Tardiphaga sp. vice304: one gene and its partner. The main gene of each other region encodes a partner of the protein of the gene in region 2 in a complex. Links are inferred from orthologs where the notes say so. Each region holds a gene or a part of one and is shown on either strand. Other genes may lie near its edges.

The links.
Region 1: the proteins of trxA (region 2) and trxB are in contact, whole or in part, in a crystal structure (PDB 1F6M), measured with the Escherichia coli proteins. The link is inferred for Tardiphaga sp. vice304 from one-to-one orthologs.

What each region holds. Positions count from the first base shown.
Region 1 is NZ_CP041402.1:4,971,944-4,988,547, forward strand. The notes cover bases 5,431-8,422. They hold trxB (thioredoxin-disulfide reductase), read left to right. Parts: upstream 5,431-6,439; coding sequence 6,440-7,405; downstream 7,406-8,422. Other genes in these bases: FNL56_RS23775 (Lrp/AsnC family transcriptional regulator), read right to left, coding at 5,714-6,193; FNL56_RS23785 (LysR family transcriptional regulator), read left to right, coding at 7,408-8,331. Outside these bases: carB (carbamoyl-phosphate synthase large subunit), read left to right, coding at 1-3,115; transcription elongation factor GreA, read left to right, coding at 3,320-3,796; FNL56_RS23765 (DoxX family protein), read left to right, coding at 3,984-4,394; FNL56_RS23770 (IS110 family transposase), read right to left, coding at 4,461-5,399; FNL56_RS23790 (heavy metal translocating P-type ATPase), read right to left, coding at 8,648-10,996; FNL56_RS23795 (metal-sensitive transcriptional regulator), read left to right, coding at 11,046-11,321; FNL56_RS23800 (ParA family protein), read right to left, coding at 11,425-12,105; FNL56_RS23805 (hypothetical protein), read right to left, coding at 12,297-12,656; FNL56_RS23810 (hypothetical protein), read right to left, coding at 12,708-12,938; FNL56_RS23820 (phasin), read right to left, coding at 13,407-13,841; FNL56_RS23825 (phasin), read right to left, coding at 14,137-14,511; FNL56_RS23830 (PAS domain-containing protein), read left to right, coding at 14,852-16,604.
Region 2 is NZ_CP041402.1:205,636-217,819, reverse strand. The notes cover bases 1-2,668. They hold trxA (thioredoxin), read right to left. Parts: upstream 1,661-2,668; coding sequence 1,340-1,660; downstream 1-1,339. Other genes in these bases: addA (double-strand break repair helicase AddA), read right to left, coding at 1,757-2,668; FNL56_RS00910 (metallophosphoesterase family protein), read left to right, coding at 361-1,101; FNL56_RS00915 (bifunctional folylpolyglutamate synthase/dihydrofolate synthase), read left to right, coding at 1-346. Also shown: more of addA, read right to left, coding at 2,669-5,239; double-strand break repair protein AddB, read right to left, coding at 5,236-8,382; FNL56_RS00890 (nucleotidyltransferase family protein), read right to left, coding at 8,508-9,230; FNL56_RS00885 (PilZ domain-containing protein), read right to left, coding at 9,368-9,688; tRNA (adenosine(37)-N6)-threonylcarbamoyltransferase complex ATPase subunit type 1 TsaE, read right to left, coding at 9,783-11,306; FNL56_RS00875 (sensor histidine kinase), read right to left, coding at 11,303-12,184. UniProt on the Escherichia coli protein: Participates in various redox reactions through the reversible oxidation of its active center dithiol to a disulfide and catalyzes dithiol-disulfide exchange reactions.

The DNA of each region.
Region 1 (16,604 bases), 4.8 Mb from region 2 along the record:
AATCGTCGCCAAGATCATCGAAAAGGAGCGCGGCGACCGCTCCAAGGGCTTCGCGCTGCTGCCGACCATGGGCGGCCAGACCGCGCTGAACTGCGCCCTTAGCCTCCGCAAGCAGGGCACGCTGGAGAAATTCGACGTCGAGATGATCGGCGCCACCGCGGATGCCATCGACAAGGCCGAGGACCGCCAGCGCTTTCGCGAGGCGATGACCAAGATCGGCCTGGAAACGCCGCGCTCGGTGCAGGTTAAGAACCTGCCGGACGCGCTGCGCGCGCTCGACGTGATCGACTTCCCGGCCCTGATCCGCCCGTCCTTCACGATGGGCGGCACCGGCGGCGGCATCGCCTACACCAAGGCCGAATTTATCGAGATCGTCGAGCGCGGCATCGACGCCTCGCCGACCTCCGAAGTGCTGATCGAGGAATCCGTGCTCGGCTGGAAAGAGTTCGAGATGGAGGTGGTGCGCGACAAGAACGACAATTGCATCATCGTCTGCTCGATCGAGAACATCGATCCGATGGGCGTGCACACCGGCGATTCCATAACCGTTGCGCCTGCCCTGACCCTGACCGACAAAGAATACCAGATCATGCGCGACGCCTCATTGGCGGTGCTGCGCGAGATCGGCGTCGAGACCGGCGGCTCCAACGTGCAGTTTGGCGTCAATCCGGCCGACGGCCGCATGGTGGTGATCGAGATGAATCCGCGGGTGTCGCGCTCCTCGGCGCTGGCCTCCAAGGCCACCGGCTTCCCGATCGCCAAGGTCGCGGCGCAACTCGCCGTCGGCTACACGCTCGACGAGATCGCCAACGACATCACCGGCGGCGCCACGCCGGCGTCGTTCGAGCCGACCATCGACTACGTCGTCGTCAAGATTCCGCGCTTCAACTTCGAGAAATTCCCCGGCGCCAGCCGCACGCTGACCACCTCGATGAAATCGGTCGGCGAGGTCATGGCGATCGGCCGTACCTTCCAGGAAAGCCTGCAGAAGGCGCTGCGCGGCCTGGAGACCGGCCTCACCGGCCTCGACGAGATCGAGATCGAGGATCTCGGCCGCGGTGACGACAAGAACGCCGTCCGCGCCGCCTTGGGCACGCCGACGCCGGACCGCCTGCTGCAGGTAGCGCAGGCGATGCGGCTCGGCTGGAGCGACGACGAGATCTTCACCTCCTGCAAGATCGATCCGTGGTTTCTCTCGGAGATGCGCGGCATCGTCGAGATGGAAGCCAAGGTCAAGGAAAACGGCCTGCCCGGCCATGCGTTCGGCATGCGGACGCTGAAGGCGATGGGCTTCTCCGACGCCCGGCTCTCGGTGCTGGCGAACAAGACCGAGGAAGAAGTGAAGACGCTGCGGCGTTCACTCGACGTCCGCCCGGTGTTCAAGCGCATCGACACCTGCGCGGCCGAATTCGCCTCGCCGACGCCCTATATGTATTCGACCTACGAATCCTCGTTCGCCGGCGGCTTCTCCGACGAAAGCGCGCCGACCGACAAGAAGAAGGTGATCATCCTCGGCGGCGGTCCGAACCGGATCGGCCAGGGCATCGAGTTCGATTATTGCTGCTGTCACGCCTGCTTCGCGCTGCATGACGCCGGCTATGAGACGATCATGATCAACTGCAACCCGGAAACCGTGTCGACCGACTACGACACGGCGGACCGATTGTACTTCGAGCCGCTGACGGCCGAGGATGTCCTCGAGATCATCGATACCGAAAAGCAGAACGGCACCTTGCACGGCGTCATCGTGCAGTTCGGCGGCCAGACCCCGCTGAAGCTGGCGCATGCACTGGAAGACGCCGGCGTGCCGATCCTCGGCACCTCGCCCGACGCCATCGATCTGGCCGAAGACCGCGACCGCTTCAAGCGCATCCTCGACAAGTTGAAGCTGAAGCAGCCGAAGAACGGCATCGCCTATTCGGTCGAGCAGGCACGCCTGGTTGCCGCTGACCTCGGCCTGCCGCTGGTGGTGCGTCCGTCTTACGTGCTCGGCGGCCGCGCCATGCAGATCATCCGCGAGGAGAGCCAGCTCGGCGATTACCTGCTCGGCACCCTGCCCGAGCTGGTGCCCGCCGACGTCAAGTCGCGCTACCCGAACGACAAGACCGGCCAGATCAACACCGTGCTCGGCAAGAACCCGCTGTTGTTCGACCGCTATCTGTCGGACGCCATCGAGATCGACGTCGACTGCCTGTGCGATGGCAAGGACACGTTCGTCGTCGGCATCATGGAGCACATCGAGGAAGCCGGCATCCACTCCGGCGACTCCGCCTGTTCGCTGCCGCCGCATTCGCTCGATCCTGAAATGATCGAACGGCTCGAGCAGCAGACCCGCGACATGGCGCTCGGTCTCGACGTCGTCGGCCTGATGAACGTGCAGTTCGCCATCAAGGACGGCGACATCTACGTGCTCGAAGTCAATCCGCGCGCGTCGCGCACCGTGCCGTTCGTCGCCAAGGTGATGGGCATCCCGGTCGCCAAGATTGCCGCCCGCATCATGGCCGGCGAGAAGCTCGCTTCGTTCAATCTGAAGAAGCGCACGCTCGGCCATGTTGGCGTCAAGGAATCGGTCTTCCCGTTTGCCCGCTTCCCCGGCGTCGATACCGTGCTCGGCCCGGAGATGCGCTCCACCGGCGAGGTGATGGGTATCGACCAGACCTTCGCGGTGGCATTTGCGAAGAGCCAGCTCGGCGGTGGCACCCGCGTGCCGCGTAAGGGCACCGTGTTCGTCTCGGTACGCGAAAGCGACAAGACGCGGATCCTACCGACCGTGAAGCTGCTGTCGGACAATGGCTTCAAGGTGCTCGCCACCTCGGGCACGCAGCGCTTCCTGGCCGACAATGGCGTACCCGCCGTCAAGATCAACAAGGTGCTGGAAGGCCGGCCGCATATCGTCGACGCCATTACCAATGGCGAGATCCAGCTGGTCTTCAACACCACCGACGGGCCGCAGGCTTTGGCCGACAGCCGGTCGCTGCGGCGCGCTGCCCTCTTGCATAAAGTTCCGTATTACACCACTCTTTCTGGCGCTGTGGCGGCAGCCCAAGGCATCCGCGCCTATCTGGGCGGAGACCTTGAGGTCCGCACCTTGCAGAGTTACTTTTCCGAAACCTGATTAAGGCCGGGCGGCACGCCGGGGCCGCGATCGGCAATAAACCTGACACGACCGGAACTCACCGGTCGTGATATTGTTCTGTTTCGGCACTTGCCGGGCCTGTTTGCAGTCCTTGGCTGCAAGCGCAGTCGCCGACATCTCGCAGATTGAATGGTTTCGTGCGCGCCGCGATGGCGCCGGCATGACGTTAAAGGACGAAAAGCGATGGTTGAAAAGGTCCCGATGACCGCAGGCGGCTATGCCGCGCTGGAAGTCGAGTTGAAGGAGCGTCAGTCGGTGAACCGTCCGCGGATCATCGAACAGATTGCCGAGGCGCGATCGCATGGTGACCTTTCGGAAAACGCCGAATACCACGCCGCCAAGGAAGAGCAGTCGCACAACGAAGGCCGCATCAACGAGCTCGAGGACAAGATCGGGCGCGCCGAAATCATCGACATCTCGAAGCTGTCCGGCGACACCATCATGTTCGGCGCCACCGTGACTTTGGTCGACGAGGACACCGAGAAGAAGGCCGTCTGGCAGATCGTCGGCGAGCCGGAAGCCGATGCCAAGAAGGGCCGCATCTCGATCACCTCGCCGATGGCGCGCGCGCTGATCGGCAAGGCCAAGGGCGCCACCGTCGAAGTCGTCGCCCCCGGCGGCGCCAAGGCTTACGAGATCACCAAGGTCGAGTGGCGCTAAGATCGCACGCTGACCGAAATGCAAAGGCCGCGCTTGGTGCGCGGCTTTTTGCTGCGCGCACGGTTGAACTGGGCTCCGGCCGGCAGGAATAATTGCGGCGATAACGTGTTCCTCACATGAGAGTGAAGGGCATCTCGCGCTGCAATAATGCTAAGAGCGATTTGTCATCACATGGGGGACAAATGACATGGACCAGACTCTTTCGAGATACCAGCCGACGGCGCTCAGCCTGTTTCGCTTCATCACCGGCCTGCTGCTACTGCAGTATGGCATCGCCAAGATCTTCAAATTCCCGGCCGTGCCGTATTTCGCCAAGGTTGAATTGTTCTCGCTGATCGGTGCCGCCGGAACGCTCGAACTGATTCTTGGTGCGCTGCTGCTGATCGGCCTGTTCACCCGCATCGTCGCCTTCATTCTGGCCGGCGAAATGGCCTTTGCCTATTTCATCGGCCACATGTTCAAGGGCGCCGATCCGGTGTTCCTGCCGCTGTTGAACGGCGGCACCGCCGCGATCCTGTTCTGCTTCGCCTGTTTGTATCTGGCGACGGCGGGCGGTGGTCCGATCAGCGCGGACGCGATGCTGCGCAACAAGGCGTAATAACTACAATTGCATGCCTGGTTTTCCCTCCCCCGCGCTTCGCGTGGGGAGCGACTGTCTTTCGGGTCAAGCGTTTTTGGGCTGCCATGGCGTTTTGTCCCGGAGGATGGCGTTGAGGATGGTGAGTAGCTTGCGGGCGACCGCAATGATCGCCACCAGCTTGGGCTTGCCGGCGGCAACGAGTTTGTCTCGAAACAGTTTGAGCGTCGGATTGAAGCGAGCGGCGACCATGGCGCCCATGAACAGCACGCCGCGCACGCTGGCTCTGCCGCCGCCGATGAAGCTCTTGCCGCGCCATTGGCCGGATTGCCGGGTCCATGGCGCCAGACCCGCAAGCGCGGCGATCTGACGGCGATCAAGCGTGCCCAGTTCCGGCAATTCGGCGATTAGGCTGCGGGCAATCGTCGGCCCGATGCCCGGGACCGAGGCCAGCAGATCTTCCTTCTCGGCCCAGGCCGGCGTGCCCTGGACGTGATCGCGGATATCGTCGTCCAGTTCAGCCAGCTCTTTCTCCAGCGCCTTGCGCAGCCGGGCGATGCTCTTCTTCAACCGCGGATTACTGACGCGACGGGCACGCTGGCTTTCCGCCGCGATCATCTCGACGATCTGGCGCCGGCGCGCGACCAGATCGGCAAGCAGGCGCGTCATCTCGTCGGGCAGCTGACGCAGCTGCGGTTTGGTCGCCTCGGCAAAATGCGCGATCACCATGGCATCGATCGGATCGGTCTTGGCGCGCTTGCCAACCGCGTTGGCAAAGAAGCGCACCTGCGCCGGATTGACGATCACCACCGGCAGGCTTGCTCCGCCGAGGCCCGCTGCGACAACCGTCTCGAAGCCGCCGGTCGCCTCGATGGCTACCAGCCGTGGCGAGATCGCCTTCAGTCGTCCGATCAGTTCGTCGATCCCCGCGCCATCTCGGGCGACCGCAAAACTCTGGCCCGTTGGGCGTACCGCTACGTCCAGCCGGTCCTTCGAAACATCGATGCCAACGTAAATCGCGTCCATCTGATCCCATCCTTGCGCAAGCGGGCTCGCAAAGCGGCCCAAGCGACTGTTCGGGTTCGATGGAACGGCAGGCGAAGACCCACGCTCCCCAACGGGCTTGGTGTCCCTCAGGTGATGCGGTCTTTCGCCTGCCACCGCTCCGCCAAGCTTAGCAGAAACGGCATTCGGCAAGTTACAAGGGTGGCCGGCCGGGTGTGGGTGGTGCGGCAAGCGCGACTGCACGTGTTGACCCAACCCGTCCCGGTGGTTCGCTTGGCTGACCAACGCGCTACTCTCTCCTCTGCATAGCTTCGCTGCTTGGATAAGGGAAAGAGTCAGTCCGCGACTTTCAACTCCAACGGCACGGCTGCGGCGTATTTGGAATTGTGCAGCACCAGCGAGGTGCGGACGTTACGTACATGCGGCGCGGCGGTGAGCTGGCCGACGAATTCCTGGAAGGTGGCCATGTCCGGCGCCACGCACTTCAAAATGAAGTCGATCTCGCCCGATAGCATCCAGCATTCCCGCACCAAAGGCTCCTGGCGGACAAAATCCTCGAATGCCTTGAGATCGGCATCGGCCTGGCTCGACAGATGCACCGACGCAAACACCGTGACGTCGAAGCCGAGCAGCCGTGGATCGAGCAGGCCGCGGTAACCCTGGATGTAACCGGCCTCTTCCAGCGTCCGCACCCGGCGCAGGCAGGGCGGCGGCGAGATGCCGACCCGCTTGGCCAGTTCGACATTGGTGATGCGGCCGTCGGCCTGGATCTCGGTGAGGATCTCGAGGTCGATCTCGTCTAGGCTTTTCGGCACGCGCGGCAGATCCTTATGAGCAGTGGCCGACTCTCTTAACGCAGGAGCGTTAGCTGACGCAATTTTATTGCGCGTGCGACGCAAAAATTAAGCGCGATCTGGGGAAAAAATGCCGATGCGGATTGCAATTCTTGCATAGCTCCACAGATATCCTAGAGTTTGACGGACTTCGATCTGACACTTTCGACGCTGCCGCCCTGGCGCAAGCACGTCGTCCCCAGCCCTCCCTTCAGAAAGGGATAGACCATGGCCGCCCCCATCCACGCGAAAGTCGTCATCATCGGTTCCGGCCCCGCCGGCTACACGGCGGCGATCTATGCCGCCCGTGCGATGCTGGAGCCCGTCCTGATCCAGGGCATGCAACCCGGCGGCCAGCTCACCATCACCACGGACGTGGAGAATTATCCGGGCTTTGCCGACGTGATCCAGGGCCCGTGGCTGATGGAGCAGATGGAAAAGCAGGCGGCGCATGTCGGGACGAAGCTTGTCACCGATCTCGTCACTGAGCTCGACACAAGGCAGCGCCCGTTCCGTATCGCTTGCGATTCGGGCGATGTCTATCTCGCCGAAACCGTGATTCTCGCCACCGGCGCGCAGGCGCGCTGGCTCGGCCTGCCTTCGGAAGAGAAATTTGCCGGCGGCGGCGTCTCCGCCTGCGCCACCTGTGACGGCTTCTTCTATCGCGGCAAGCAGGTCGTGGTGGTCGGCGGCGGCAACACGGCGGTCGAGGAAGCGCTGTTCCTGACCAATTTCGCGTCCAAGGTGACGGTCGTGCACCGCCGCGACCATTTCCGCGCCGAACGCATCCTGCAGGAACGGCTGTTCAAGCATCCCAAGATCGAGGTCATCTGGGACTCGGCGATCGATGAGATCTGCGGCACCGAAGGCCCGGCCAAGGTCACCCATGTCCGGCTGAAGAACGTCAAGACCGGCACAACGCAGGACGTGCCGGCCGACGGCGTGTTCATCGCCATCGGGCATGCGCCCGCAACCGAGCTGGTCAAGGATCAGATCAAGCTGCGGCCGTCCGGCTATATCGAGGTAGCACCGAACTCCACCGCAACGTCGGTGCCCGGCGTGTTCGCCGCCGGCGACGTGGCGGATGAAACCTGGCGCCAGGCGGTCACCGCCGCCGGCATGGGCTGCATGGCAGCGCTCGAAGCCGAACGTTATCTGGCGGCCCACGCCCACGACCGCGCAGCGGCGGAGTAGACATGGGACGCTCTCGTGATGGATTTAACGACATGGACTGGGACAAGCTGAAGGTGTTTCACGCGGCAGCGGAGGCGGGAAGCTTCACGCATGCCGGCGAGCAACTCGGCCTGTCGCAATCCGCGGTGTCGCGCCAGGTCAGCGCGCTCGAACAGGAATTGTCTGTCTCGCTGTTTCACCGACATGCCCGCGGCCTGATCCTCACCGAACAGGGCGACCTTTTGTTCCGCACCGCGCATGACGTGTTCATGCAGCTGCAGGCGGCGCGCGCCAAACTGACCGACAGCCGCGAGCGGCCGAGCGGCGACCTCAAGGTCACCACCACCCCCGGCGTCGGCATCAACTGGCTGATCCCCCGGCTCGGCGAATTCACCGCGCTGTATCCGGAAATCCGCATCTCGCTGATCGTCACCGACGAGGAGCTCGATCTGTCGATGCGCGAGGCCGACGTGGCCATCCGCACCCGCAAGCCGACCCAGCCAGACCTGATCCAGCGCAAGCTGTTCGCGATGGGTTTTCACGCCTATTGCGCGCCGGAATACGTCAAGCATTTCGGCACGCCGCGGACGCTGGACGAACTCGACGGCCACCGCATCATCACGCTGAGCGACGGCGGCGTGGCCCCGCATCTGCAGAACCGCAACTGGCTGGTCGAGGCCGGTCGCAACGGCTCCGGCCCGCGCGAATCCTACTTCAAGGTCAACAACATCCTGGGCCTGGTGCGCGCCTGCCAGCAGGGGCTCGGCATCGCCGCGTTGCCGGACTATCTGGTCGAGGAGAACAACCGGCTGGTGCAACTGTTCGGCGAATCCGATTCGATCCAGCTCGACACCTATTTCGTCTATCCCGAGGAATTGAAATCGGTCGCCCGCGTCCAGGTGTTCCGCGATTTCATCGTCAGCAAGGCGCAACGCTGGCCGGGCTGATATTCCACCGCGGTAACCGCCTGCTGCATGACTGACATGCCGAGCGGGGCGTTGCCGGGCGCGCAGAACGGGGATCATATTTGGTGCAAGCTGAGGCGTCGCGCCGCGTTTATCCCCCTCCTCCAGTGGTGCGGAGCCTTGGTCATCCCTCTTGGAAGGTGATTGTGTCGGCCTCTCGAGGCCAATATCTCGGCCGGGCTCGTGTGAGCCCGGCTTTTTTTTTGGCGTAGTGGTCGTAGCCCGGATGGAGCGTAGCGCAATCCGGGAACAGTGCGATCGTTCAGCCGATCGCGGATTTCGCTTCGCGCCATCCGGGCTACAATTTGACCTTCGCCAGCCGCAGCGCGTTGCCGATCACGCTGACCGACGACAGCGCCATCGCCGCGGCGCCGACCATCGGCGACAGCAGCAGCCCGAACACCGGATACAGCACACCGGCCGCGATCGGCACGCCGGCGGCGTTGTAGACGAAGGCGAAGGTGAGATTCTGCCGGATGTTGCTCATCGTGGCTTTCGACAATTTCCGCGCACGGACTAGACCCATCAGGTCGCCGGTGAGCAAAGTGATGCCCGCGCTCTCGATCGCGACGTCGGTGCCGGTGCCCATCGCGATGCCGACATCGGCGGCCGCCAGCGCCGGTGCGTCGTTGACGCCGTCGCCGACCATCGCGACGCGGCGGCCCGAAGCGCGCAGTCGCTCCACCACCTCGCTCTTGCGGTCCGGCAACACGCCGGCCTCGACCTCGTCTATCCCCAGCGTCTTCGCCACCGCCAGCGCGGTGGTGCGGTTGTCGCCGGTAAGCATCACGATCCGCAGACCATCCTTGCGCAGCTCTTGCAGGGCGGCCTGGGCCGACGGCTTGACCGGATCGGCAATCGCGATCACGCCCGCTGCGCGGCCATCGACGGCGATATAGATCGCGGTGGCGCCGTTGGCGCGCGCGGCTTCGGCGATGCCGTTCAGGTCCGACGTATCCACGTTCAGCTCCGCCATCAGCATCGCATTGCCGAGCGCCACCTGTTTGCCGTCGATGCGGCCCGATACGCCCTTGCCGGAAGGCGCGGCAAAATCACGGACCTCGCCTGGCGCCATGCCGCGTTCATGCGCGGCCTGGACGATCGCCTGCGCCAGCGGATGTTCGCTGGCCCGTTCGATGGAAGCGGCCCATCGCAACACCTCGTCTTCCGCAACGCCTTCGGCGGCGGTGATGGCAACGACTTTCGGCCGGCCCTCGGTAAGCGTGCCGGTCTTGTCGATCACCACGGTATCGATGGTTTCCAGCCGCTCAAGCGCCTGGGCATCGCGCACCAGAATGCCGGCCTGAGCGCCGCGGCCGATGCCGACCATGATCGACATCGGCGTCGCCAGCCCGAGCGCGCATGGGCAGGCAATGATCAGCACCGTGACGGCGGCAACCAGCGCATAGGTCAGGCGCGGCTCCGGCCCGAACATCGCCCAGGCCGCAAACGCCAGCACCGCAGCCGCGATCACCAACGGCACAAACCAGCCAGCGACCTTGTCGGCAAGGCGCTGGATAGGTGCGCGCGAGCGCTGCGCCTTGGCGACCATCTCGACGATACGTGACAGCATGGTATCGCGGCCGACCTTGTCGGCGCGCAATACGAGCCCCCCGCTCTGGTTCACCGTGCCGCCGATGACGCGCGCGCCTTCGGCCTTGGTCACCGGCATCGACTCGCCGGTCACCATCGATTCATCGACCGCGGAACGGCCTTCGGTAACGAGGCCGTCGACCGGGATTTTCTCGCCGGGGCGGACGCGCAAGAGGTCGCCGACCGCGATGAGGTCGAGCGATATGTCTTCGTCGCCATCGGCGCCGATCCGTCGCGCGGTCTTCGGCGCAAGGCCGAGCAACGCCCGGATCGCGCCCGAGGTCTGGTTGCGGGCGCGCAATTCCAGCACCTGGCCGAGCAGCACCAGCACGATGATGACCGCAGCCGCTTCGAAATACACCGCGACCGCGCCATGATGATCGCGGAACGCCGGCGGGAAAAGCTGCGGCGCCAGCGTAGCAATCACGCTGTAGATCCAGGCTACGCCGGTGCCCATCGCGATCAGCGTGAACATGTTGAGGTGGCGCGTGACCACGGAGCGCCAGCCGCGCACGAAGAACGGGGCGCCGGCCCACAGCACCACCGGCGTCGCCAGCACGAAGGAAATCCAGTTCGAAGTGGCCGGCGCGACCAGGGTCATCAGGCCGAGATGCGCGCCCATCTCCAGCACGAACACCGGCAGCGTGAGCGCCAGCGCGATCTTGAAACGCCGGCTCATATCGACCAGTTCGGGATCCGGCGCATCCTCGAGGGAGACCTGTTCGGGCTCCAGCGCCATCCCGCAGATCGGACAGGTACCCGGGCCGACCTGCCGGACCTCCGGATCCATCGGACAGATGTAGATCGTGCCGGCGGGCGCCGCAGGCGCCGGCTGTTTCGGTTTCAAAAAGGATTCCGGATCGGCGGCAAAGCGCTCGCGGCAGCGGCCGCCGCAGAACAGGTACTCCACATCCTTGTAGCTGAAGCGATGCTTGGCCGTGGCGCGTTCGACCTTCATGCCGCACACCGGATCGGTCTCGCGCATATCGACGGCGGCTGGCGTCTCGTTCGGCGCGCAACAGCACGCGCCATGCTTGTGAACAATCTCTGCCATTGGACCCTCGTCGCTTGAAGCGGATACCCTGAGGGGGTATATTAGGCCCATGAGCAGCGAGATCAAGACATCATGTTTGAAACGCCTCAAACGAATCGAAGGCCAGGTGCGGGGCATCGCCGGCATGGTCGAAACCGACCGCTATTGCATCGACGTCGTGACACAGATTGCGGCGGCGCGCGCGGCATTGCGGCGGGTAGAGGAGGAGATCCTGCGTGACCATGTCGCGCACTGCGTCGAGCACGCGATCTCATCCGGCAACAAGGCCGACCAGCGGCGCAAGATTGCTGAACTGATGGACGTGGTCAGCCGCGCCGACCGCTGAAGCGCACATGACATCGCTGAAGCGCACATGACATCGCTGAAGCGCACATGACAAAGACGCGCGTACCGGTGTACGCGCGTCTTTGTCAGCGGCTTGGTGGATGTTACGCGGCCTGCTTGTGCATCGTGCCGGTGGCCGACATGGTGCCGCGGATAGCCTTGATCGAGCGTTCGATGGCGGCCCAGAGCTTGGCGATCTCGCCGGCGGCGCGGCCATCGGCGGCATATTCGCGGGCGCCTTCGCCTTCGGCCAAAGCCAGCAGCAGATCCGCGCGGTTGGTGATCTGGCCCGACCACACCGGGGCCTTGAACTTGCTCAGCGCCTCGCGTGCGACGGTGACGATGCGGCTCTCGACCTCATCGCGACGCGCCGGGGCCCCGTTGATCACGACCGCATAGGGCTTGCGCGAGGTGCGGCAGCTCTGGATCGTGTCCTGCACCGCATCGACGTCGAACACGCCAGGACGAGCCGGGATGATGACCATTGTCGCATGCTTGATCGCGTCATCGACCACGGCCGCGTTGGTCGGCGGCGTATCGATGAACACCCACTCCACGCCCTCCTTCTTTGCTGCATTGATCAGCTCGGCAACCGAACGGGTCGCCGTCTTGATCATCGGTTCATTGGTGCCGCGCAGCTTGTGCCACAGCGTCAGCGACGCCTGCGGATCGGCATCGATCAACAGACATTTCTTGGACGACTTTTGAATTTGAGCAGCAAGATGCGCCGCCAGTGTGCTCTTGCCTGAGCCACCTTTACGCGACGCAAAAACAATTACGTTCATATGATCCGCCTCCAGATTGACCCCAGAACACGAAAATGAATCAAGCCACTGATTCGTCAAAGCAGAATTTGCAAGCCGTTCAAGGGTATGAGAGCGATTTATGAGTAAGCGGGTTTTTGAGTCACAAGCTGCACCGCAGCACTGTCCAAACAGCGGATCGTGGTACGCGTTGCGACATATTCAGCGCATTGTTATTTCGTCACGCGGTCGATGTTCCTGACGCGTTCTTTTTCGAGCTGCTTCTTGCGCTGACGTTCCGTCCATTTGCGCTCAGCCCATCCCAACGATCGTGCGACGGGTTTTTCCAGAACGGGCACGTCTTGCGCGATCAGGAGCATGCCCAGCGGAAGCATCCACAGGCCGAGTACCGGCAAAATGCTGAAGACACCACCGACCATGAGCAGCAGCGAAAGCGGAATCCGTACCAGTTTCGACGACGGCCGCCGTAGCCAATTGACATATCTTGCAGGTCCGGCCGGCAACCGCTGCTCAAGCCACGTAAAATGCCGATCGATCTCGGCCTTATGATCGGCGTTGACTTCGATGCTCACGAACTCTCCTTGCCGCCAACGAGGTGCGGGTCCAACTCAACAATTCGCGTTTCAGGACTCGTTGACGCCGACACCGCGTTCGTCGAGTAGCTGCTGGCCTTTCGGCGTCACGGCAAATTTGGTGGCTTCGGTCGTTTTCGCAGCGCTCGACTGTTCGACCAGTCCATCGGCAATCAGTTGATCAAGCACCTGTTGCTTGTCATCATTAAGATCAAGGCCTGACGCCCGCGCGATATCGCACATCACTGCAATGCCACTGTCGCTGATGGTCACGTTGTTCATGCTGGCCTCCTGCCGATTTAAAAAGGCAACGAAGCTTTGACATGCTGGTTCCCACGTGACGGAGGCAGCATCAGTGGACAACTGACCTGACGGCAGCACATGCTTGCCCGGGGCGGACATGCGTGGGGGCAACCATGCGTGGGGAGATTGTGAGCGTTTATCAAGGCAGCCTCGGCCACGCGTGCGGGCGAGCGCATGGTACAGTTGGCTGGTCTCGAACCAGCGACCTCCTGCTCCACAAACAGGCGCTCTAACCAACTGAGCTACAACTGCATCCTGACGGCCCCGAAACAGGGGTCGCGAACAGGCGGGAAACTAGGTGCAACGCAGCGCTTTGGCAAGGCCGCCAAGCGGCTGAAATCGATGAATCTTGCCTCGAATCCGGCGGAGCGTCGGCGGATCGGGTCGATGCCAGCAAAAAGCCCGGGCTGACGCCCGGGCTTTCCGCATTCGGTGCGTTCAAACCGATCAGGCTGCGGGCTGGAACAGCTTGGAGGCGCCGGTTTTGATCGGCTCGGCAGTTTCCGAGACAATCTTCTGGGTCAGTTCGGCGAGTTCCCTGGTCTGGCCAGTAAAGGCTTCGACCTGCTTGCGGTTAAACGACATCCAGAGTTCCAGCGCCGCCGACGGCGACTTCACGCCGATCAGATCCTGCGCGAAATCCAACCCCGAATTGGTGTTGGTCTTGACGATTTCAAGCATTTTCGCCGACAAATCGGTCACGCCGCGGGCGGCCGTGGTCACCACAGCCTGGACGGTACCATTATGGGTTTCAGCGGCGTCCTTGAACTTGGCGTAACCTTCGCGGACCTGCGAAACGCCCTTCTCGGCCAATTCGCGAACCTGCTCGGGCACTTGAAACGGAATGACGGAAGATGAGAACGGATCGATGGAGTCGGCCATGACGTGCATCCTTCGCTGCAATAAATGAAAACGAGACCGGTCAACTGCCGCTAAAGACGCCAATGTCCCCAGGACAGCCGGAACGAAACGCCGTCAAAACCGGCGTTAAGCATCGTAAACAGAATATCATATCGGATTTGTGCATTGCAACGAAATATTGCATGGCAATATAGCATAACTGGTCGGCCAAGATTCACGTCTCGGCCGACCATCTGAGAATTCACAACTCTTGATAGGTTCTTGATAGGTTTTCTGCCGAAAGATCGAGCAGTTTGGTCACCGTTGCCAAATTTGGTCAGGTCTTCGGCTTGGCGGCATCCATCGCGGCCCGGCTGACGATCTGGCCCATCTCACTGGCCTGCTCGGCGAGAGATTTCATCTGCCCCTGCACATATTCGCTGTGCAATCGCATCACCTCGCCGAGGTCCTTGGCGTGCAGCAATTGCTGGGCGTAGTCCAGCGACGCGGCGACGTTCTTCTCGGCGAAGGTAATGGCCTTGCTGCTGATGTCCTTGGCGCCTTCACGTACGGTGGCGCCGCGGTCCTCGATGGTGGCGGCCGTATCGTGTGCTCCGGCCATGAACTTCTCGAATGATGCACGCGCCTGGTTGAAACTGGCCTCGGCCATGGTCCGCATTTCCTTGGGAATTTCGAACTTGTCGCCGCTCATGTCCCACTCCTCTGTACGTTGACGGAGCCATCCGCTGCTCCGTTTGGGCTGTTTCCCGTGATCTCTGCCTTCTTGCGAGCCAGACGTCGATGTTGAGGCGGCGTGCTGTCCCGCGCTCCATCGTGAACCATTGCATTGGTTTTGCAACTCCCCACACAATGGCCGGCCAGCCGTTCGGCAGCTCTTGCAAATTAACGTTGTTCCACATTCGACGATGCAAAAACGGCGCTGCCGTGGACCTGCGCGTCACCGCGCGCGATACTGAATTAAGTGTTAATGCTGAAACGATGAAGCCGCCGACTCGCCCCGCGGGTCTCCATTCGTAAGCCATGAAGTGCCGATGAACAGCGCGGAAATCCAGTTGCGAGGCGTCAGCGATGCCAGGCTGGCCTTGCACGCGACAAGCAACCAGCCGGCCTGGCTGTGGTCGCTCGACGGCACGCGAATCCTGTGGGCCAATCCGGTCGGCGCAAGGCTGTTCGATGCCGAACACGCCGCAGCCCTGTTCACCAGAAGCTTCGGCCCCGCCGATCCGCATCGCCGCCAGATCGCGCAACTCGGCGAGCGGCTGCCGGAAAACGGCGCGGTACGGCTGGAGCGGCTGCGCGGATTTGGCGCAGCGCTCGGCAGCCTGATGACCTGCGCCTGCGCACGGCTGGACTTCACCGATGGCGGCGCCGGCCTGCTGGTGGTGGCGGTGGAGCCGACGGGCCGCTTCATGCCGCTCCTGCAGCGGTTGCAAAATCTGGTCGAGGGCATCGACGCGCCGATTGCCGCGTTTGCGCGCGACGGGCAATTCATCGGCGCCTCCCCGGCAGCGCAGGCTTTGCTCGGTTTCCACGACCTCAATGGGGCTGACCTCGACAGCGCGCGCAACGATGCACTGCAGGTGGGACGCCACGAGACCCCGATCGGCTTCGGCCATATGGTGCTGCAACGCGTCGGCAGCGGCGCCGATGTCGGGCTGGTCGCGCTGATCGTGCCTCGCGTGGCGCAGGCTACGCCGATCGAACCGCCGGCCGAGATGCTGCAATCCACGCGCGTCGAAAGCCAAGCCCCGCCAACCGAACCGGCGGATGCCGAGGATGCGGTCGAGGCCGACGCCAGGCGGGCACCGCCCGAACTGACCGCGCACGAGACCGAAGTCGATCACGCCATCGAACGGGAAGCCGTCCTCGAAGATCGCGAAGTGGCACCCGAGCCCGAGCCGACGTCCGAACTGGAAGCCGCGATTGCCGAGACCGTCGCGCGGACCGGAGCGCCCTCGCAGGCCGCGGTATCGCCGCGGGCCGATTCCGAACCATCGCCCTTTGTCGAAGCCGTGGCCGACGAACCCGCGGCCGGGCCGGAGCTTGCAGCGTTGGCGCCGCGCAGCACGCCGCTGCGCTTCACCTGGCAGATCGATGCCGACGGCCGCTTTGCGCTGAATTCGGACGAATTCCTGCGTCTGATCGGCGCGCCGAGTGCGGCCGCTTCCGGTCCCTGGACCGAGATTGCCGCCGATCGCGGCCTCGATCCCGACGGGCGCATGGCCGCTGCGCTCACGACACGCGCGCCGTGGAGCGGCATCACGCTGCTGTGGCCGGTCGATGGCGGCGGCCGGTTGCCGGTCGAAATGGCCGGGTTGCCGTTGTTCGACCGCGATCACCATGTATACGGTTGGCGCGGCTTCGGCATCTGCCGCAATTTCGAAGCGATCGCTCAGCTGGTCGCCCCGCCCCGCCCCGTCCCGCCGGACGATCCACTGCCGCCATCGCTGTCTGCGGACATCGCCCAGGCCGGACCGGTTGGCGACAGCCTCGAAGACGAACCGAACGCGCTTACCCCCGAGACCGAATCCGACATGACAACGACCATCGAACCGGACCTTCACGCGGACCCTTTGCAGAACGTCGTGCTGTTCCAGCCGGGCGATCTCAAATCGCCGACACTGACGCCGGTCGAAAACAACGCCTTCCACGAATTGGCGCGGCAGTTGTCGGCGAGGCTTGAGGCCGAGGTGGGCATCGAAGGCGTACAGTCTTCCGATTCCTCGTTCGAAGCTGCGTCGACCGACGAAGGTGCAAGCCCTGACGTGGCGCCAGGCTCTGGCG
Region 2 (12,184 bases):
CGCAGCAGCGCTCGGCGATCTCGAAGAGCGGGTGCCGCGCCCGCTGGTGGTGATCACCGGCATGATGGCCAACAAGGATGCGGCGGGCTTTCTCGGCAATTTCGCCGGGCTCACCCGGCATATCATCGCGGTGCCGATTCCCGAGCGCAGCGGCGCCATGACTCCGCAGGCGCTGGCCGATGCCGCGCGCAGCCTCGGCATGCGGGTCGAGATCGCAGCCGATGTGGCGTCGGCGCTGCACGCGCTGACCAGGCTTGCCTATGAGGTACCGCCGCGTATCCTGATTGCCGGCTCGCTGTATCTGGCCGGCCACGTGCTCGCCGACAACGGCACGCCGCCCACGTAAACTCAGGAGTACCGATGCGCTTTGCTGCGATCGCCGACGTGCACGGCAACTATCTCGCATTGGAAGCCGTGCTGGCGGATATCAAGGCGCAGGGCATCACCGACATCGTCAATCTCGGCGACATGGCGAGCGGCCCGCTCGACGCAAAACGCACCATCGACATCATGATGGCGATGGACGCGCCCTGCGTGCGCGGCAACCATGATCGCTATCTAACCGACTATGCGCTCGACGACATGTATCCGTCGGATCGCTTCTCACATGGCCAGCTCGAAGAAAAGCATCTCGACTGGCTGCGCGCGCTGCCGTTCAGCGTCGTGTATCGCGACGCCGTCTATCTGTGTCACGCCACGCCGGCCGACGACAACACCTACTGGCTGGAAGCGGTGACGCCGGACGGCGTGGTACACATGGCGGCGATCGAGGCGATCGAGGCAAAGGCCCACGGCATCGCGCAGTCGCTGATCCTGTGCGCGCATTCGCATATCCCGCGCACGGTGAAACTTCGCGACGGAAGGATGATCGTCAATCCCGGCAGCGTCGGCGGCCCCGGCTATCGCGACATAGCACCGTATCCGCATGCGGTGGAGACCGGCACGCCGGACGCGGCTTACGCGATCCTCGAGCAGCGCGGCGACGCCTGGCAGGTGACGTATCGTCAGGTGCCGTATGTCAACCAGGCGATGGCCGATCTCGCTTGCGCCAACGGCCGCGACGACTGGGCCAGCGCGCTGGCGACGGGTTGGATCAGATAGGGGCGGCGGCGCGCTGTTCACCTCTCCCGTAGGGAGAGGTCGGATGTGCGAGCGCAGCGAGTACATCCGGGTGAGGGGTTCCGGACTATCTGTGGAGCATAGCCCCGTCACCCGCCCGGCTTCGCCGGTCGACCTCTCCCCCGCGCGAAGCGAAGCTTCGCTAGAGGGGAGAGGTGAACAAACAAAACGGCCGGTGACATGGTCACCGGCCGTTAAAATCACGATCCAACCGAACGCATCAGGTTGCGGCGGTGATCCACTGTTGCAGCTTCTGCTTCGGCGCGGCGCCGACCTGGCGCGAGGCCATCTCGCCGTCCTTGAAGATCATCAGCGTCGGGATCGACATCACGCCATACTTCGAGGCGGTCTTCGGGTTCTCGTCGACATTCAGCTTCAGGATGGTGACCTTGTCGCCCAAAGCGGTGGAAATCTCGTCCAGCGCCGGCGCGATCATGCGGCAGGGGCCGCACCATTCGGCCCAGAAATCGACGACCACCGGGCCGGTCGCCTTGAGCACTTCCGCTTCGAAATCGGCGTCTGAAACCTTGCCAACGGCCATGATGGTCCTCGTGATGTCTGGAGAAAGCGCCGAAAGAATCGCGCTGGGACGATGCCATCCAACCTATGAACGCACCCCGGCCGGGTCAAGGCGCGCTCACTGCGAGATGATGCCGGCCAGCGCTGCGTCCAGCGCAGGTGCGGAAAGTTCCATGATTTCAGGGGTTTCGGTCCAGAGCAGCGCGGCGCGGACGGGCTTTGCCTTGTATAATTTCGCCAGCACCGCGCGATATAGCCCGAGCTGCCGGACATAGGCGTCCGGCGCCTCGTCCGCCCGCCGCGGCGGGGCGTGGTTGGTCTTGTAGTCGACGATCCAGACCTCTTTGGGCGTCACCACCAGCCGGTCGATCTGGCCGGACACGGTGACCGGCTCGCCGTGGCGCGTCAGCCGGCCGACGATCGAGACCTCGGCGCGGCTGCCGGGCGCAAAGAGGTCGGCAAAGCGGGGATCGCCGATCAGCCCCAGCACCCGCGCGGCCAGCGCGTCGCGGTCGGCATCGCTCCAGGTGCCGGCGTTGCGGGCCAGATAGCGCGCCGCCGCCTCCAGCCGGCGTTCGGCTACGAGATCGGGCAGCGATTGCAGCAGCCGGTGCACCAGCGTGCCGCGCTGCCGCGCACGGGCGCGGTCGGCGTCCGATTCGCCGGGGCGCATGCCATGGTCGTCGTCGGCGGGATCGGATGGCCGCAGAAAGTTTTGCCGGCGCGGTGACGCGGGCACCGACAGCCGTAGCCAAGGCGGCAACGCGACCGGCGCGACCGCTTCGGGCGTTGAGGCCACAGCCGCTTCCGGCACGCCGTCCTCAAGCCTCGTATAGCGCTTCACCACGCCGTCCGGCGGCGGCACGTTCTGCATCTGCAGGCCGGAATTCTCCAGCCCCTTGAGGATCAGGTCGTACCAACTGAGCGGCCGGACCTCGTTGCGATTGCCGGGCATGCAGCCGCCGACGATCAGCCGGTCGGCGGCGCGGGTCATCGCGACATAGAGCAGGCGGCGATATTCATCCTCGGTCTCGCCGACCATTTTGGCGCGCGCCTCGGCGACAACGGGCGGATCGTCGCCCTTGCGACCGGCCCATACCACCACGCCCGGCCCCTGCGGCGCCGCGTTGCCCTGTGGCAAATGGATCAGATTGAGCCGCTGGGTGTCGGAGGGCGACGATGTCGTATCGACCAGGAACACGACCGGCGCTTCCAGTCCCTTGGCGCCGTGCACGGTCATCACGCGGACTTCGTCGCGCGTGATCTCCATGTCGCGCTTCACCTCGGTATCGGCGGCGCGCAGCCAGGCGATGAAGCCCTGCAAGGACGCCGGCGCCTTCTGCTCAAAGCCCAGCGCCAGTTCGAGGAATTCGTCGAGCGCGTCATTGGCCTCATGGCCGAGCCGGCGCAGCATGTGCGCGCGGCCGCCATCGCCGCCAAGCAGCCAGGCGTAGAAGGCGAACGGCGTCTCGGCAAAGACGCGGCGCTCGCATTCCTGCAGCCGCGTCAGCGCGCCGGTGAGTTTCGCATCGCCCTCGGCCTGTTTATCCAGCGCGGCGCGAAGCGTGCTCTGGCGCTGGTAAGCCAGCTTGAACAGATCGTCATCGTCGAGCCCGAACAGCGGGCTCTTCAGCGCTACCGCGAGCGCCAGATCGTCCTGCGGCAGCAGCAGCGCGTCGGCGAGATGCATCAGGTCGATGATCGCGATGTGCTCGGTGAGCTTCAGCCGGTCCGCGCCGGCGACCGGAATGCCGGCGTGTTTCAGCGCCTGGATGATGGCGTTGAACGCCTTGCCGCGGCGCCGCACCAGCACCAGCACGTCGCCATAGCGCAACGCGCGACGCCGGCCCTTCGGGCCGGTCGGCGTACCGTCGGCGATCAGTGTTTTGATCTCGGCCTGTACGCGTCGCGCGAGCTGAACTTCGGGGCTGGTCTCGGCGACGTTGTCGAACGGCGCCTGCCAGCCCTCGATCGCGTCGCGCTTTTCCGGCTCCTGCAATTCCCACAGGTCGATCAGGCTCGGGCCGGCATCGTCCAAGGATTGGTGCACTGGATAGGCGCCGACATTGTGGATGCTGCGATAGATCGTTTCGTCGCGAAAGACGTGGTCGACCGATTGCAGGATCGCCGCCCCGGAGCGGAACGAATAGGTGAAGGCGACGGGATCGAAAGTGTGGCCGGCGCCCTTGAAGCGGCTCTCCAGCGCGCGGCGGCGCTCGTCGAATTCGCGGGGGGCGGCGCCCTGGAACGAGAAGATCGACTGCTTCTCGTCGCCGACCGCGAAGATGGTGCGCTTGGTGCCGTCGCGCGCGCCTTCGCCGGAGGTGAATTCCGAGATCAGATGGGTGACGATGTCCCACTGCCGCGGGCTGGTGTCCTGCGCCTCGTCGATCAGCACATGGTCGACGCCGCGGTCGAGCTTGTAATGCACCCAGGCGGACGAGACGTTGTCGAGCATGGACAGCGTCTTGTCGATCAGGTCGTCGTAATCGAGCAGGCCGCGCTCCTGTTTTTCGCGCGCGTAGCTGGCGGCGACGCCACCGGCGATCACCAGCAGCGCTCGCGTACGGTCGCGCATCAGCACGGCGCGGCGGCGCGCCAGCAGCGCGCTCAAGCGCTCGCATTCGCTCTTCAAGGAATATGTGAGGCCGGGATGGGCTTCGACGATCTTCTTGGTCGCCAGCGCCTTGCGCGGCTCCATCGTGCCGGTGAAGAACACCTGCAGGTACTTGTCGACCTGCGTGCTGCCGTTGAGGTCCAGCGCCTCGCGCAGCCGGTCGGCCTGGTCATTGTCGGTCTTGGTACCGGTGGCGAAAACCTCCGCCGCTTCCTTCCAGCGCCGCTGCGGCAGATGCGGGCCGTCGACCATTTCGAGCTCGATCGCCGCGGACGTGTCATTCGGCGTGACGCCGAGCGCGGCGGAGAGCTGCGCCATCGCGGCCTCCGTGCTGCCGGCGCGTCCCGTCCAGGCCAAAAACTGGTCGCGGTTCAAGGACGCCTCGCGCACCACGTCGCGGAAGGTGACGTCGGCGGCGGACGTCATGGCCAGCGCGAGAGCGCGGCCCTCCGCACTGTCGGGATCGGCGGCGGCCTTCAGCAGTACCGCCAGCGAGCCCCTTTCCATCATTTCGTTCTGGTCGCGGTCGTCGAGCACGCTGAACCGTGCCGGCACATTGGCCTCAAACGGAAACTGCTGCAGCAGCCGCGTGCACAGCGCATGGATGGTCTGCACCTTCAGTCCGCCCGGCGTCTCCAGCGCGCAGGCAAACAATTCGCGCGCCCGCATCCGCAATTTTTCATTCGGGTTCGGGATGCCGGCGTTGCGGATCGCGGTGTCGAGTTCGTCGTCTTTCAGCGTCACCCAGTGGCCGAGCGTGGTGAACACGCGCTCGGCCATGTTGGCGGCTGCGGCCTTGGTGAAGGTGACGCAGAGTATCTTTTCCGGCGGCACGTTGGCGAGCAGCAGCCGGATCACGCGGTTGACCAGCACATAGGTCTTGCCGGAGCCGGCATTCGCCGAAACGAACACCGAAGCGGTGGGATCGGACGCGCGGGTCTGCTTCAGTCGCGCTTCGTCGGGAATGAGGCGTGGGCCGCTCATGATTCCGCTCCCGCATCGCCGGCGGCCGACCATTCCTTGATCCGCGCCAGATCGTCATAGCTGCCGTAGCGGTTCGACCACATCGAGAGACTTAGCGAATTGTATGGCGTGGTCTCGTCCTCGAATTTCAGGATCAGCGTTTCCAGCTTCTGCCGCGCCTCGATTGCGGCGTCGTCGGGAAATTGCGCCTCGTCCTTGCGCTCGATCTTCAACTCAAGAATCTTCTCTTCGCCGGGCGGATTGTTGCCGCTGAGCCGCACGTAAGTGAGTTCGCTCACCGAGGATCCGGCCGGAATGGTATCGAAGCCGCCCTCGCGCAGGATCGCGGCTTCCAGCGTCAGCTGCGGCGACAGGCCCATGCGGACCTGCTTGCCGGTCGGCGGCTGGCCGGTCTTGTAGTCGAGGATCGCAAAGGTGCGGTCGGCGCGACGCTCGATGCGGTCGGCGCGCGCCGAGAGTTCGAAGATCCGGCCGCTGTCGAGCGGGATCTGGATCTTGCCTTGCTGCTCGGCGATGATGCCGGAGACGTCGCCGCGCCGCTCGATTTCCCAGTTGGCGAACCAGTCGGCAATGCGCAGGAAACGCGGCCACCAGAGCGCCTGCGCCTCCGGCCGCGTCATCAGCGGCAAAAAGTGCTTGCGGCCGATCTCGCGCAATTCGCGCGCGGGATGCTCGGGCAAAGCGGCACTGAATCTTTCCGTGAAATCGCCGAGCGCATTGTGGATCGCCGATCCCCTGTCGGCGGCCGACAGGGGCATGTCGACGGGGTCGAGCGGCGCCAGCCGCAAGATGTATTTCGCGTAGATCGTATAGGGATCGCGCAGCCAGTCCTCGATCGCTGTGACCGACAGCTTCAGCGGCCGTGCCGCGCGCGGCGGCCTTGGCGAAGGCTGCGCAATCGGCGTGACGGTCGCCGGGCGGTCGAGCTCATTGGCGTGGTCGATATATTTCTCACCGGCTTTCACCGCGGCGTCCCAGCGGTGCTGGCCGGCGACGGCTTCCAGCCGGTGCAGGAAGCGCGACGCCACCGCCGGCGCGCCGCCGACCTTGGCGGCATGGCTGAGGATCACGTCGTTTGCGCCGAGCAATTGCGCGAAGTCATGCGCGGACAGGCCGATGCGGCGCTCCGGCAGATCGAGCTTGAGTTCGTGACGCATCGGCCGGCTCAGCCACGGGTCGATCCGCGGCGCCGGCGGCCAGATGCCTTCGACGAGCCCGCCGATAATGATGCGGTCGTTCTGCGTCAGCCGCGCTTCGAGCGGGCCGTAGATCCGCAGTCTTGCGTGGGCGACTTCCGGCCGCCGCACGGTCTTGTCGCCGAACGCGGTGTGGAACACTTCGGCGTAGTCGTTGAGCGGCACCATCAGGCCGCTCTGCGTGATCTTGTCGTCGGCGCGATCGCCGAGCAGTTCGTCGAAGGCGCGGGTCAGGGCGATGCCCTGATGGCCGTCGAACGCGACGGCGAGTTCGGCGTCGATGCGCGACAGCGTCGCGATCACGGCCTGATGCCGAGCGGCAAGCTCGGCAAAGTCGTGCGGCTTGAAGCGGTCGAGGTTTTCCAGCGGCGCCAGCGCGGCCCGCAACTGCGCGATCAACTGCTGCGCGTCGTCGAGTCGCTGGTCATTGAGTCTGGCGCGCGGCTCGGACGGGTGCAGCGCGGAGGGACGACCGCCTTTCAACTCGGCGAGTTCATGACGATAGCGCGCAAAATCCTGCGCCAGGCCTGCGCTCTGCGCTTCCGGGCGGGTGCCGCGCAGCAGCGCCATTTCCAGCGTCTGGATCTCGTGGCGCCAGCCATCGGCGGCCCGGCCGAGCCGCAGCAGCGGATGCTTCAGCAGCGCCAGCAGGGTCGCGGGCTGCAGCCCTTCGGCGGCGGCTTCCGCGGCGAGGCGCGCGAAAATGCCATGCGGCGTATCCATCAGGGCGTCGCCGCCGGAATCGTCGAACTCCAGATTCCAGCGCCCGAGTGCGGCCATCACGCGGCGCGCCAGCGCGCGATCGGGCGTCACCAGCGCGGCGGAAAGGTCGAGTTCGCGCGCCTCGCGCATCGCCACCGCGATCGCCAGTGCTTCCATTTCGGGGTTGGCGGCGGCGATCACCGCGAGCCTCGTCATGCCGCTGTCGATCGCCTGCGCGACGGCCGGTTCGGCGAGCCGCTTGTGCCATTGTGCGGTCGCATTGGATGGCCGCATCAGTTCGGAGGCCAGCAACTCTCGGCCGGATGCAGCGCCGAGAATTTCGACGTCGCTCCGCTTGATACCGAAGCGGACGAGCAGGCCGTGCATCGCGAATTGCGGATGATTCGACGAGGGCGGCGCGTCGTCGGAGCCGCCGATCAACTGCCACGCGGCATCATCTAGATCGGTGTCCAGCCCCGGTAGCACCACGGCGCCGTTCGGCAGGTCGGCGATGGCGCGCAGAAACTTGGCGGTCGCCGGCATCGAGCCGGTCGAGCCGGCGGCGATCACCGGCCCCTGATGATGCGCCGTCAACCGCGCGGCTTCCGCTTCGATCAGGATGTCGCGCCGCGCTGCGGGCTCGATCTTGCCGTCGGCCTTCAGGATGTCCGGCCAGACTTCGCGGGCGATGTTGAGGAACTGCAGCGTCAGCTGCCAGTAGCGGTCGAGCGCGTCGGGCACGAGGCCGTCGAGCGCCGCCCAGTCGACCTTGCGCGTCACCATGTCGTCCATCAGCCGCGCGAGATCATCGGCGAGCTTCAGCGTCGAGGCCGGGCCGCCGACCACCAGCGGCGCCTGTGCGGGATTGTCGGGCGTGATGCGCTTCGCCCAGGCCGCGATTAGCTGCGCCAGCAGCAGGCGGCGCGGCAGGCCGTCGAGCGCGGGCAGCGCGTCGAGTTCGGCGAACCGGGTCTGCGGCGCTTCCTGCGCGAATTCGATCTCGTCTTCGTCGATGTCGTTGAAGGTGACGATGCGCGGCAGCACCACGGCGTCGGTGTCGAGCACGTCGAGAAAGATCTCGCGCGCCATGCGCCCGGCGCGGCGCGTGGGTAGATACAGCGTGGCACCAGCCAGCAGTTCCGGCTGCGCGCGCGGGGCAAAGCCATCGACCAGCCGGCCATCGACCAGCGCGGTGATCAGCGTGCGCAGGAACGGGCTTGAGGCGGGAATGGTGAATACGCGCATGAAACCCCTGATTCGCGGTCAGGCTGTATCATGACACGGGTAGCAGGGTGACGGGAGTTCTTACCTCTCCCCGGTGGGGAGAGGTGTCAGCGCGTCGTCGATCGAGTCGAGTTCGGGTTAGCTCTTCACGCCACGCTGGCCAAAAACGCTTCTTCAGCGGCCTGTACCGCATCCGGCGTGCCGACGTGCATCCACAAACCGTCCATGCGCAGGCCGAACAGGCGTTCCTGCTCGTTGGCGCGGTCGAACAGTTTGGTCAGCGAGAATTCCCCGGCGGGCGCGTCCACGAACAGTGCCGGCGACAGGATCGCGACGCCGGCATAGACGAACGGCACCACCTGGGCTTCCTTGCGGCGGCGCAGCGCGCCGTTCGGCAGCATCGCGTAGTCGCCGGTGCCGCCATAGCCGATGCTGTCGGCGGTCGGCGCCATCAGCAGCAATGCGTCCATGGTTTCGGGATCGAACGCCTCGGCGAGGCGCGAAAGGTTCGGCCGCACGCCGTCGATCCACATCGTATCGGCGTTGAGGTGATAGAACGGCGCCTGGCCCAGCAGAGGCAGCGCCTTGACGACAGCCCCGCCGGTGCCGAGCACCTGGTCGCGCTCGTCGGAAATCGTCACCTTCGGCTGTGAGCGTGCCGCGACATGGTCGATGATCTGCTCGCCGAGATAGTGCACGTTGACGACCGCATTCGTCACGCCGGCGTCGGCCAGCTTGTCGAGCACATGGTCGAGCAGGGCTGATCCCGCGACCTTCACCAGCGGCTTGGGCATGTGATCGGTGAGCGGTCGCATCCGCAGGCCGAGGCCGGCGGCAAGGACCATCGCTTGGGTGGGGGTCACGGGCATAATGAAACGGTCTCGGCGGGATAATCGGGTTCAAACATCAGCGAATCTAGCACAGGGCGGGCACGATGGCCTAAACGATCCAGCCATAGGGTTCTGGCATGACAAAGGCGCGACGCGCTTGTTCCCTCCCGCCGCTTTCAGACGGCGTCCTGGTTCTCCGGCCGTCGCGCGGCCATCTTCTTTTTCTCGGAAGGTTTCAGGAAATTGACGCCGATCTGGTCGCCATTGACCCAGGCCAGTTCGCAACGCCGATAGGCCAAGCCAGTCGAGGACAGCAGCAGGAAAAATTCTTTCAGATGCAGGCCTTCGACCGAGCTTGCCACCGTCAGTTTGGCGCCGGTTTCGGAGATGTCTTCCATGATGCAGGCGCGGCGCCAGGTGCCGTCGATGCCCATTATATGCGCGGGAAAGCCGCGCTCGAACACCACCCGTTCGCCTTTGCGCCGTTCCACCGCCATTGCCGCTGACCATCCCGATACAAAGCCGCCCGCTTGGCAGGCTGGTACCGTCAAACTACGGCCGCCTTGGCTAACGAATGGTAAAAGGAAGGGCTCAGCCCTGCGGCGGCGGCACATGGGCCGCGTACCAGCCGCGAAACGGCGCCAGCGTCGGATGCGCCAGCGAGCGGTTGAGGTAGGTCCACAGCCGCGGCTGGTGCTTCAGATAATGCGGCTTTCCGTCGCGGCGGTTGAGCCGCGCGAAGGTGCCGAGCAGCCGCGTGTTGCGCTGCGCCGACATGATGGCATAGAGCTCGGCAAAGCCGGCGGGGTCGAAGCCGGGCTCGGCTGCCAGCCGCGCCTTGATGTAGCGCGTCAGCATAGCGAGCTCGAGCGGCTCCGGCACGTCGATGCGGGCATCCTGCAGCAGCGACACGAGATCATAGGCGGCGGGACCGAGCACGGTGTCCTGGAAGTCGATCACCCCGACCCGGCGAGTGCCGTCGCGGTCCTCCAGCCAGATCAGGTTCGGCGAATGGAAGTCGCGCAGCACCCAGGTCCGCGGCGCCGCGGCGGGCTTCGCCAGCAGTTCGCGCCACATCGCGAAGAATTCGTCGCGCAATGCCGGCGTCGGCACCGCGTCGCGATCCGGCAGATACCATTCCGGCATCAGCCCGACCTCGATCAGCAGCGCCTCGGTATCGAATACCGGGATCGCGTAGTCCTGATGCGGCAGCAGCGGCAGCGTCTCCGGCAGTGGCTGCATGTGCAGTGCCGCCAGCATGTCGGTAGCGGCCTGGTAGCGCTCCGGGATGGGCGCCGGCGGCGTGCCCTCGATGAAGGCCGCGGTGCCGAAATCCTCGGTAATCAGGAAGCCCGTATCGAGATCTGCATGGTGGATCGCAGGCGCGGAAATGCCGTGCGCGCGCAGGCCGTTGGCGATCGCGACGAAGGGGCGGACGTCCTCCGCCAGATGCACCGCCGCGCTGTAGGATTTTCCGGCATAGATCGCGGCGCCATCCGGCCGCTTCGGCGCGTTCATCAGGATGAAGACGCCGTCGTCGCGGATCAGCCGCGCATAAGAGCGCGTCGAGGCGTCGCCGGCCATCCGCACGCGGCGATCGTCGAGATGGCGGGCGCCATCGAGAAATTCGCGTAAGCCCTGCAACCGCGCCACCACGGCAGCACCGGTGCCATAGCCGGTGATCTCGGCGGCGCGGGCGGAGGATCCCAGCGCCGGACGGTGGCTGAGCGCGATGTCGATGCGGTCTTCCGGCATCAGGGCGCTCGCGCGCTCCGGCCATTCGATCAGCACGACGACACCATCGGGCAGCGGCGACAGGCCGATCTCCTCGAGCTCACTGGGATCGTTGATGCGATAGAGGTCGGCATGCACCAGCGGGAACGACGGCAGCTCGTAGCTCTGCGCCAGCGTGAAGGTCGGGCTCGGCACTTCCAGCTCGTCGTCGCCGGCGAGGTAGCGGATCATCGCGCGCGCTGCCGCGGTCTTGCCGGCGCCGAGATCGCCCGACAGCGTGATGACGTCGCCGGCGCCGATCAGCAGCGCGAGATCGGCCATCAGATGCGCGGTGGCGGTCTCGTCGGCCAGCGCGACCAAAAAGGAGACGGGGGCGTTCATTCGGCAGCGTTGCGATGCGCGGTCTGGTCGAGCGGGAAGTCGCAGGTCACCGTGGTCCCTTTGCCGACGACCGAGTCGACGCGAACCTTGCCGCCGTGCAGTTCGACGAAGGAGCGCACCAGCGACAGGCCGAGACCGGCGCCGCGATGCCGCGAGCCGTTGGCGTGGCTCTCGAACCAGTCGAACACCTTGTCCTTGACCTCGGGCGGGATGCCGGGGCCGCGGTCGGTCACCATGAAGCGAACATTATGTTCGGTGCGCTCCGCCGTCAGCGTGATCACCGAATCCTGCGGCGAGAAGCCGACCGCATTGGCCAGCAGATTGTATAGCACCTGTACGACGCGGCGTTCGTCGCCGGTGAAGTTGCCGATGGTCGAATCGGCATTGACCTGCAGCGCGATGCGGTCGCGCGCCAGCCGGTCCTGAATGCCTTCGGCGGCGTCCTCGATGGTCTTGCGGATGTCGATCGGGCCCAGATTCAGCGTCATCGCGCCGGCGTCGATGGTGGCGAGATCGAGAATGTTATTGATGATCGCCAGCAGCGCGCCGGTCGAGGTGGTGATGTATTCGAGGTATTCCGCCTGCTTCGGCATCAAGGGGCCGGTGATCGGATCGCTCAAGAGATGAGCGAAGCCGATGATCGTAGTGAGCGGCGAGCGCAGTTCGTAGGAGACGTGGTGGACGAAATCCACCTTCATCTGGTCTGCGGCTTCCAGCGCCTCGTTGCGTTCGCGCAGCGCGCGCTCGACATTCTCGGCGTCCGAGATGTCCTGGAACGTCAGCATGGTGGCGCCGTCGGGCAGTGGCATGGTCATGCAGTCGAGCACGCTGCCGTCCTTGCGCTCCAGCTTGAGCGGCACCGCGACGCGGTTCTCGAT